3 regions of the Xanthomonas sp. WHRI 1810A genome follow, and region 3 is predicted to be linked to each of the others. Evidence: predicted binding sites of a transcription regulator. Region 3 holds the regulator's gene; each other region holds the start of a gene.
The links. Region 3 encodes FliA, which starts transcription of late flagellar genes. Its sites were predicted from a motif close to TAAAGTTTNNCNNNCNNNGGCCGATAA; they were not measured.
Positions count from the first base shown of each region.

Region 1: the regulator FliA is predicted to act here: its motif matches at 1,320-1,346, upstream of ABQX22_RS19720 (methyl-accepting chemotaxis protein).
Region 2: the regulator FliA is predicted to act here: its motif matches at 1,379-1,405, upstream of ABQX22_RS00715 (methyl-accepting chemotaxis protein).

Region 1 covers NZ_JBEGED010000014.1:38,588-41,824, forward strand. Annotated here, with positions in the region: gene acnA (aconitate hydratase AcnA) at 1-291, shown strand, start outside; gene ABQX22_RS19715 (CPBP family intramembrane glutamic endopeptidase) at 481-1,272, shown strand; gene ABQX22_RS19720 (methyl-accepting chemotaxis protein) at 1,377-2,942, shown strand.
Region 2 covers NZ_JBEGED010000001.1:165,655-168,891, forward strand. Annotated here, with positions in the region: gene ABQX22_RS00715 (methyl-accepting chemotaxis protein) at 1-1,174, opposite strand, end outside; gene ABQX22_RS00720 (hypothetical protein) at 1,745-2,443, opposite strand; gene ABQX22_RS00725 (hypothetical protein) at 2,591-2,839, shown strand; gene ABQX22_RS00730 (hypothetical protein) at 2,869-3,015, opposite strand; gene ABQX22_RS00735 (APC family permease) at 3,138-3,237, opposite strand, start outside.
Region 3 covers NZ_JBEGED010000005.1:137,103-140,339, forward strand. Annotated here, with positions in the region: gene ABQX22_RS09925 (protein phosphatase CheZ) at 3-770, opposite strand; gene cheY (chemotaxis response regulator CheY) at 811-1,197, opposite strand; gene fliA (RNA polymerase sigma factor FliA) at 1,349-2,089, opposite strand; gene fleN (flagellar synthesis regulator FleN) at 2,086-2,919, opposite strand; gene flhF (flagellar biosynthesis protein FlhF) at 3,038-3,237, opposite strand, start outside.

The DNA.
Region 1 (3,237 bases), on a different contig from region 3:
GAGCGCATTCACCGTTCCAATCTGGTCGGTATGGGCGTTCTGCCCCTGCAGTTCAAGGGCGGCCAAAGCCGCAAGACGCTGGGGCTGACCGGCACCGAGACCCTCGACATCACCGGCCTGACCGGCGCGACGCTGCAACCGGGCATGACCCTGACCCTGCTCATCACCCGTGAAGACGGGGCGTCGGAACGTGTCGATGTGCTGTGCCGGATCGATACCCTGAATGAAGTGGAATACTTCAAGGCAGGCGGGATTCTGCACTACGTGCTGCGCCAACTGATCGCGTCTTGAGTCATGGTCCTCGCCTGTCCCCCGGGCGAGGACTGTTTTACCGGCAAGCCCGCTGTGTCAGATATGCCCTACGTCGAAGCTGGACATATCAACCTCGATTTACGGACGACCTACATGAGCGTCCGACAGGCATGCGCCCCTTTTAAACGCTAAAATCGCCGCCTCATTTAGCTGCTGAAGGACGCTGCCATGTCAGCGTTACGCTGGACGACGCTGGCGCTGCTTGCGCTTGGCTACGCCGTCGCATTCACTTACGGGCAACTCAGTGTGCCGGCCGTCGTCACCGTCGGCCTGCTGATCATGGCCGGGATCTGCGTCAGTCACTTTCACCACTGGGCGGTACACAGCGTCGGGCATCTGTTGTTCATCGCCCTGGCGTTGGGGCTCGCCAGCCACTGGTTACCGGGCTTTCTGAACGCCCGCGCCATCGCCGCCGTGCGCTTGAGCCCCGAAGCCGCACCGTTTTCCATGTTTCTTCATCTCGACAAGCCCCTGATCGGCATCTGGGTGGTGCTGGCCTGCCCGTGGGTGGTCTATCGGGCGACCGTCGCCCGCTCGGCGACAGTGACGGCCGTCGCGTTGATCCTGACCGCCACCGTGTGCCTGACCACTGCGGTCGAACTGGGTCTGGTCGCGTGGACACCCAAATGGCCCGCGCTGAGTGGCCTCTGGATGCTCAACAACCTGCTGTTGGTCACCTTGACCGAAGAGCTGTTTTTTCGCGGTTATATGCAGGGCGGCCTGACCCGACTGTTCAAGCGCTTGCCGTACCAGGACGTGATGGCCGTTGCACTGGCCTCAGCCGCGTTTGGCCTGGCCCATATGGGTGCCGGCTGGCAATGGGTGCTACTGGCCGGACTGGCCGGCATCGGTTACGGCATCGCCTACCGGCTGGGCGGTTTGAGCGCCGCTGTGCTGACTCATTTTGGCCTGAATCTGGTGCACTTCAGCCTGTTTACCTACCCGATGTTCGACCGGTGAAAGTCCCAGCGCGGCCCTCGGATTTAGTGATGCAGTTCACAAAAAACTCAATTTTTCACGCGCGGGGCCGATACCCGGTCAAAGCCTTCCCGGATAGATAGCTCATGCGCAATAACCAGCCCGTCACTCAACGCGACCGCACGTTTCCCGCTGATCAACGACTGATCTCCACCACTGACGCACGCGGCGTGATCACTTACTGCAACGATGCGTTCGTCGAGATCAGCGGCTATGCCTACGATGAGCTGCTCAAGGCGCCGCACAATACCGTGCGCCATCCCGATGTGCCGTCGGCTGTGTTCGAGCACATGTGGATGACCCTCAAAGCAGGTCAACCGTGGATGGGCATCGTCAAGAACCGTTGCAAGAATGGCGATCACTACTGGGTAAACGCCTACGTGACGCCGGTTTTTGAAAACAGGCAGGTGGTGGGTTTCGAATCGGTTCGCATCAAGCCCACGGCCGAGCAGATCAAACGCGCCGAAGCGCTGTACAAACGCCTGAACGCCGGCAAGGCGGCGGTACCCGGCCGCGACAAATGGTTGCCGGTCCTGCAGGACTGGCTGCCCTTCATTCTGGTCAGCCAGCTGAGTTTCCTGATCGGCGTCTGGCTCAACTCTCCATGGGGTTTCCTGGTGGCGGCCGTGCTGTCGGTGCCCTTGGGGCTGCTGGGCCTGAGCTGGCAGCAGCGTGGGCTGAAACGCCTGCTGCGGCTGGCCGAACAAACCACCTCCGACCCGCTGATCGCCCAGATGTACACCGACAGCCGAGGCCCGCAGGCACGGCTCGAAATGTCGATCCTCAGTCAGGAAGCGCGTCTGAAAACCTGCCTGACCCGCTTGCAGGACACCGCCGAACACCTGACCGATCAGGCCAGGCAGTCCGACCGCCTGGCGCAGGCCAGCTCCAGCGGTCTGGAACGTCAGCGCGTCGAAACCGAACAGGTGGCCACCGCCATCAACCAGATGGCGGCCACCACGCAGGAAGTCGCCAGCCACGTGCAGCGCACGGCCGAGGCCACGCAGCAAGCCAACACGCTGACCCGCCAGGGGCGTGACATCGCCAGCGAAACCCGCGAAGCGATTCAACGCCTGGCGACATCCGTCGGAGAAACCGGCGTAACCGTCACGCAACTGGCCAAGGACAGCGACGAAATCGGTGGCGTGGTCGATGTGATCAAAGGCATCGCCGACCAGACCAACCTGCTGGCCCTAAACGCCGCCATCGAAGCCGCTCGCGCCGGTGAAATGGGCCGCGGCTTCGCGGTCGTCGCCGATGAGGTTCGCCAACTGGCGCAACGCACCACCGCGTCCACCGCGCAAATCCACACCCTGATCGCCAAGCTGCAACTGACAGCCAACGCCGCCGTGCAGACCATGACCGTCGGCCGTCGCCAGGCGGAAGAAGGTGTGGAACGCGTGCTGGAAGCCGACAAGGCGTTGGTGGGCATCAGCGACGCGGTGGCCAACATTACCGACATGACGACCCAGATCGCCGCAGCCACCGAGGAGCAAAGCTCGGTGGCCGAGGAAGTCAGCCGCAACATCACCACCATCGCCCAACTGGCCGACCAGACCTCAGACGAAGCCCGCCGCTCCGCCACCCTCAGCGCCGAACTCACCACCACGGCCAATACCCAATACTCGCTGGTTGAGCGATTCAATCGGTAGATCCTGAAAGCCTGAAAAACGCCCCGGCAGATCGTGTTGCCGGGGTTTTTTTATGCCTCGGGTTTATCGGCGAGCGTGTGAGCTTACTTATTGAGCTAATCAAGACGCTCTTTTGCATCTTGAACGAGCACGTGCCCCCATAAATAATAACTATTCGAATGAGTGATCACGCTAATAAAATAATATTCATTCAGCAGCAATAAAAAATAAAGTGTGGCACTGGCCGGGAAATTAAAAAACGAAATCTCACCCGTACTTCTCAGTCAACCCACAAGAACTTAGGAAACATCTGTAA
Region 2 (3,237 bases), on a different contig from region 3:
TTCGGTCAGCCGCATCGGAGACCGACTGTGAACTGCGCTCGACCTGGACAAGCGAGGCGCTAAAGGCTTGCACCATATGGTTAAGGCCATTGCCGACGTCGGCCAACTCGTCCTTGCCGCGGACTTGAACGCGCACGCTCAGGTCGCCCTGCGCAATGAGCTGAGTGGCAGTCAACACCTCGTTCACGCTGCGGCGCATCGCGCTGTAGATGCCGCAGAACACATACACCAGCAACACGCCCAGAACCGCAAACATGCCCAGAATGAAGAGCCGTTCCGAGATTTTTTGCTCAACCCGGCGCTCAAGTGCATTCAGCAGCGCGTCTTGCAGGGTGTCTTGCGCCTTGTACAAGTCAGCCACGACCGCATTGCCCTTGGCCGGCAAGTTCTGCACGCCGGTGATGATGTCACTCGGTGACCCGATCAACACTTCGAGATCGGCCCGGAAGCCGTCCAGACCCGAGAATGCACTGTTGATCGGTGCCTGAATAACCTCGGCCAGAGCGGGTTCTCTTCGACTCAACAGCGTCAGACTTTGCTGAAGTTCTTTGTGGATAAGTAACTCATTTTTGAGCATCGACCTGATGACGCTGCGTTGACCGGCACTCAGGGTTTCACCCTCGTGCAGCCCGTTGGACAGCCCGCGCAATTGACCGACGATATTGATTTGCCCTGGCAGCCTCAAGGTGCTCTGGTCGATCATGAACAGCGATGCGTAATCTTCATCCAATACCATGCCCGACGTGGCTGATATGTAGTACATGAAGTTCAACGTCTCGGTCAGTTGGTCGTTCCAATCGTCGAACATGTCGCTTTGGTCGGCGTTGGCCTTCGCACGCTCGATCAAGCGCTGCGCCCCGGCATGCAGGCGCTGTACGCGGTCACCGGTTTGCAACTGCGTACTGTATTGCAGGTCGGTGGCGGCCAGTTTCGAAAAGGCGTCCTCCAACTTCGACTGATTGGCCGATAAATCGGCTTGCCCGGTTTTATCACCGCTGAGCAAGCGATTGGTCAGTGCACGCTGCATCATCGACAAGCGCAGTATCGGCGTCACGTCCATTAGATAACGTTGGCCCAACTGTTCTGAACGGGTGACCTCAAGGCTTTCGTTGATCTGATGGATGACGCGCGAACCCAGCAGAATCAGAGGGATTAAAACGATTAGGGCAAGCACACCGAATTTGACAGGGAATCGTAATCGGTTAGCCAGGTGTACGGCAGGAGCAAGGATATTCATACAGTTCTCACAGCCCGGAATGGGACAGTTTGTAGTGGGTATGTGGTTGAGAACCTCCATTTCTCAAGTGCCTGGCTCTGCTGGCTCATTAGGCTCATTAGGCTCATTACGTTTTTTTACGTCATTGAACGTTCAGATATCGTGTCGGCAATGAGATTGAGAACTTTATATAAAATTGTACAGAAACTTATTTTTGTACAAGTTTGAAACGTTTTGAGTGCAATAGTGTCGCAGTGACATCACTCGATTCAGGTCGTGGTTAAAGGCCGCGCGGTGGGGCGAAAGTTGAACGAAACGGCAGTGGATGGCTAAGCGTTGAAACGACTCATCCACGTGATCAAGCGGGATGCCAAACGTTATGGCCTGGGACAGGCCACGCTTTTTTGGGGACAAGTCTGAGCCGCGAGTTCACGTGGCTCAGACCAGAGAGTGGGTGAGAGGATGTTGAATGACTGCCGAAACTGGCCAAGCGACAGGGGTTTATCGCCAATCCTGTAAGACGGGCAATTACTCGTTCAGGTCCTTGACCAGATAGCTGCCCACGATGTGAGCAATGCCTGTCAGCGCCGTACGCAGCGTCTCCGGTTCGGTGCGATAGCGCAATGGCGTGTAACCATAGCTGTTCGCGCCGTTGAAGGGGGTGATCGGCTCATTGCGTTGCCAGATCAATTCCTGACCGCGTTTCATCACGCCGCTTACTGCAATCGTCGGGTACACCACGCTGCTGAAGCCTTGAGTCAGAGAGAACCCCCAGTTGAGGATGGTCAACTCAATCTGCGCATCGGCCTGTTCGTCCTGACCGACGATCTTGAAACGCCCTGTAGCGGCCAGTTGTTCTTCGAAACTCTTTTTGACCAACGCCCCCAGATTGATATCGGCGGTCTCCATGTTGTAAAGAATGACATCCACCGTCGACATGGAGGCCAGGTCGCCTGCCTTCATGCCCGCAACAAACCCCGCGCCACCCAAAGCAGCCTTGCCCAGACTTGACGCACCCGCCGCCATCCCGACACCGGCACCCACGCCTGCACCCAAAGCCGCGCCCCATGCCTGTTCGCGCCCCATGTAAGTCATTTCTCGGGGTTTCCACGACACTGCAAGAATCTTCACCGTGTGTATCTGGGTACGGTATTCGGGCTTGAACTTCTGGTGGGCACATCCAGCGAGAACGATAACGGCAAACAACAGGACAGCGATCTTCTTCATGAACCACTCGCGATATATAAGGAATACGCGAAGTTTGTCGTCACCTCCGCAGAATCCTGAAGAGGAAAAAGAAGCAGGAACGGCTCATGGAGTCGCCGTGCTCGTTCTCGTTATAGCTGGCGGGGTCAAGGGTGAGGAATTCTCTGGGTGGATTATGAAAACGCTATCGCGATGCACCCAGTGGTGACCAGTAATCCTGAGGAGCAGCGAACCGCGCGTCTGGCGTCGTCCCGTCTCCCGGACAAACGCATCTCCTACGGCTGCATCAACATCCCGGCGGACTTCTACCGCAACTACGTCAGCCCGGCTTTCCGCGGCACCAATGGCGTGGTGTACGTGCTGCCCGAAACCCGTCCGAATGCGAGCGTGTTTACCGCTTACTATCAGGTCAGGTAGCGCCTGCGCCGGGCCTGGGCCTACCACCCTTATTTGCTGTCGCCGTCCTTGTTCTGCATTTGGACGGACGACTGGCTGCCATCGTTGTTGGCCTTGGTCTTGTTGTCCGAATTGTCAAAACAACCGGGCAACACGAGGATGCTGCATAACAGCAGGCACACATTGAATACTTTCATGACGTTCTCCGATTTGAAGTGGATTCCCTACAAGCGTAGATCCTTGGCCCGACTCTATCCTCCAGCCGTGGGTGACTCATGCGACCCGGTGAATCGTTTGCCGTTCCTCCCGGCGCAAGCTGTTACTTCGGTACCTCGGGGGTGACATCGGCCAGCGCCGGATCAACCGGGCGCATGCCGCCTGCTCGAGTGACGGCATAGAGCACGACCCCAACCAGCACC
Region 3 (3,237 bases):
ACCTAGAAACCCAGGCTGGATAGCAGATCGTCTACATCATCCTGACCGGATACGACGTCTTCACGTTTATCGGCATGAATCTGCGGACCTTCACCCTTGGAGTGAAGTTTTTCCTGTTCTTTTTGCTGACGGAAGACTTCCTGGTCGTGTTCGATGCCCGCGAAGCGGTCGACCTGGCTGGCCATGAGTACCAGCTTGAGCAGGTTGCTCTCGACTTCGGTCACCAACTGCGTCACGCGCTTGATCACCTGACCGGTGAGGTCCTGGTAATCCTGGGCCAGCAGAATGTTGTTCAGGTGGCCCGCCACTTCGTGGGTCTCCTGCTCGCTGCGGGTCAGGAACGTGTCGACACGGCGGGCCAGGTCGCGAAACTCTTCGGCACTGATCTCGCGCCGCATGAAGCGGCCCCAGTCGGCGCTCAAGGCCTGGGCGTCGGTGGTGAGCCCGTTCATCAACGGGGTGCTTTGCTCCACCAGATCCATGGTCCGATTGGCTGCGTTCTCGGTCAGCCGGACCACGTACGACAAGCGCTCTGTCGCGTCGGTGATCTGAGAGACCTCTTCGGCCTGGGGCATGCTCGGGTCGATCTGGAAGTTGACGATGGCGCTGTGCAGCTCACGCGTCAGCTTGCCGACTTCCTGATACAGGCCGCGATCCCGGGTCTGGTTCAGCTCATGGATCAGTTGCACGGCGTCGCCGAACTTGCCTTTTTCAAGGCTTTCGACCAGCTGCTGTGCGTGTTTCTTCAGGGTTGACTCAAAGTCACCCATTGTCGAATCTTTGGAATCCATAGCGCCCTCGCAGCGAACATCAGCTATTGACGCGCTCGAATATCTTCTCGATTTTTTCTTTCAGTACTTGCGCTGTGAAAGGCTTGACGACGTACCCGTTGACACCGGCCTGTGCGGCTTCGATGATCTGCTCACGCTTGGCTTCAGCGGTGACCATCAACACCGGCAGACTGCGCAGGCGCTCGTCGGCACGCACCTGACGCAGCAGGTCGATGCCGGACATGCCCGGCATGTTCCAGTCGGTCACCAGAAAATCAAACGAGCCGCTTTGCAACATCGGCAAGGCGGTGATGCCGTCATCTGCTTCGGCCGTGTTGGTGAACCCAAGGTCACGCAACAGGTTTTTTATGATCCGCCGCATCGTTGAGAAGTCATCAACGATGAGGATTTTCATGTTCTTGTCCAATTCGACCTCCAAGCAGTCTTTAACGCGTCCAGCACCTGGACGCGCGTTCAATCAATACCGGCACAGCTCGCTGACCGGGCTGCACGAAACCACGACGGGCTTGGCAAATAAATGCGGCAGAACACGACACGCAACGTGCGTTGCGGGTCTGTCAACGTGCTCGCCATTCTCCCAGACGCCCTCGCAAACGCGCGGCGCACTGGCTGTGCAACTGGCTGACCCGTGATTCGCTGACACCCAGGACCTCACCGATTTCCTTGAGGTTCAGCTCTTCGTCGTAGTACAGCGCCAACACCAGGCGTTCACGCTCTGGCAGATTGGCGATGGCCTCGGCCAACGCGCTCTGGAAACGCTCGTCTTCCAGATCCCGCGACGGCTCGAGCGACTGGCTTGCGCCGTCCTCGTGCAGCCCTTCATGTTCGCCGTCCTGTAACAGGTCGTCGAAACTGAACAGCCGGCTGCCCAAGGTATCGTTCAAAATCCCGTAGTAATCGTCGAGACTCAATTGGAGTTCGGCCGCAACTTCGTGATCTTTAGCGTCACGCCCGGTTTTCGCTTCGATTGAACGAATCGCGTCGCTGACCATGCGCGTGTTGCGGTGCACCGAGCGAGGCGCCCAGTCACCCTTGCGCACTTCATCGAGCATCGCGCCACGGATACGAATCCCGGCGTAGGTTTCAAAGCTGGCGCCTTTGGTGGAGTCGTACTTGGTCGACACTTCGAGCAGCCCGATCATGCCGGCCTGGATCAAGTCTTCGACCTGCACGCTGGCTGGCAGACGCGCCAGCAAGTGATAGGCAATCCGCTTGACCAAGGGCGCATAGCGCTCGATCAGCTCATACTGGGAATCACGGGACGATTTGCTGTACATGCGATACCCACTTGCTGTCATGACACTGGCCCTGCGCTGGTCTGATGCACCAGGCGTTCGACGAAAAATTCGAGATGCCCACGCGGATTGGCCGGCAGCGGCCAGGTGTCCACTTTCTGCGCGATGGCCTTGAACGCCAGCGAGCACTTGGAACGGGGAAACGCTTCGTACACCGCGCGTTGTTTCTGCACGGCCTTGCGCACGCATTCGTCGTACGGCACCGCGCCTACGTACTGCAGGGCGACGTCGAGGAAGCGGTCGGTGACCTTGGTCAGCTTGGCGAACAGGTTGCGACCTTCCTGCGGGCTCTGTGCCATGTTGGCCAGGACCCGGAAACGGTTCATGCCGTAGTCGCGGTTGAGCAACTTGATCAGGGCGTAGGCGTCCGTGATCGAGGTCGGCTCGTCGCACACCACCAGCAGCACTTCCTGGGCGGCGCGCACGAAACTCACCACCGACTCGCCGATCCCGGCAGCGGTGTCGATCACCAGCACGTCCAGGTTGTCGCCGATGTCGCTGAACGCCTGAATCAGCCCTGCGTGTTGCGCCGGGGTCAGGTGGACCATGCTCTGGGTGCCGGACGCCGCCGGCACGATGCGGATACCGCCCGGGCCCTGCAGCAGGACGTCGCGCAGCTCGCATCGACCTTCAACGACGTCGGCAAGGGTGCGTTTTGGCGTAAGCCCCAGCAGCACGTCGACGTTGGCCAGACCCAGATCGGCGTCCAGCAACATGACGCGGCGTCCAAGCTCGGCCAGCGCCAGTGAAAGGTTCACCGACACGTTCGTCTTGCCTACGCCACCTTTGCCACCGGTCACTGCAATAACCTGTACGGGATGCATGCTGCCCATGTTAATTGTTTACCTTGTCTTGCTTAGACCTAAGCCACATGTCGGGCTGCACGTTCGTGGTACGAACAATGCCTGGCAGACCAGCGAAGTGGGTGCATTCCAGTGTCATATTCTTCACCTAACCCACGCGCTTGCCAGGGCTGTGATAAAGATCCGCAAACATATCCGCCATCGCTTCCTCGCTTGGCTCCTCCTGCATCTGCACGCTGACCGCTCGACTCACCAACTGGTGCCGACGCGGCAAATGCAGATCATCCGGGATCCGCGGTCCATCGGTTAGATAGGCCACAGGCAATTCATGACTGATCGCCAAACTCA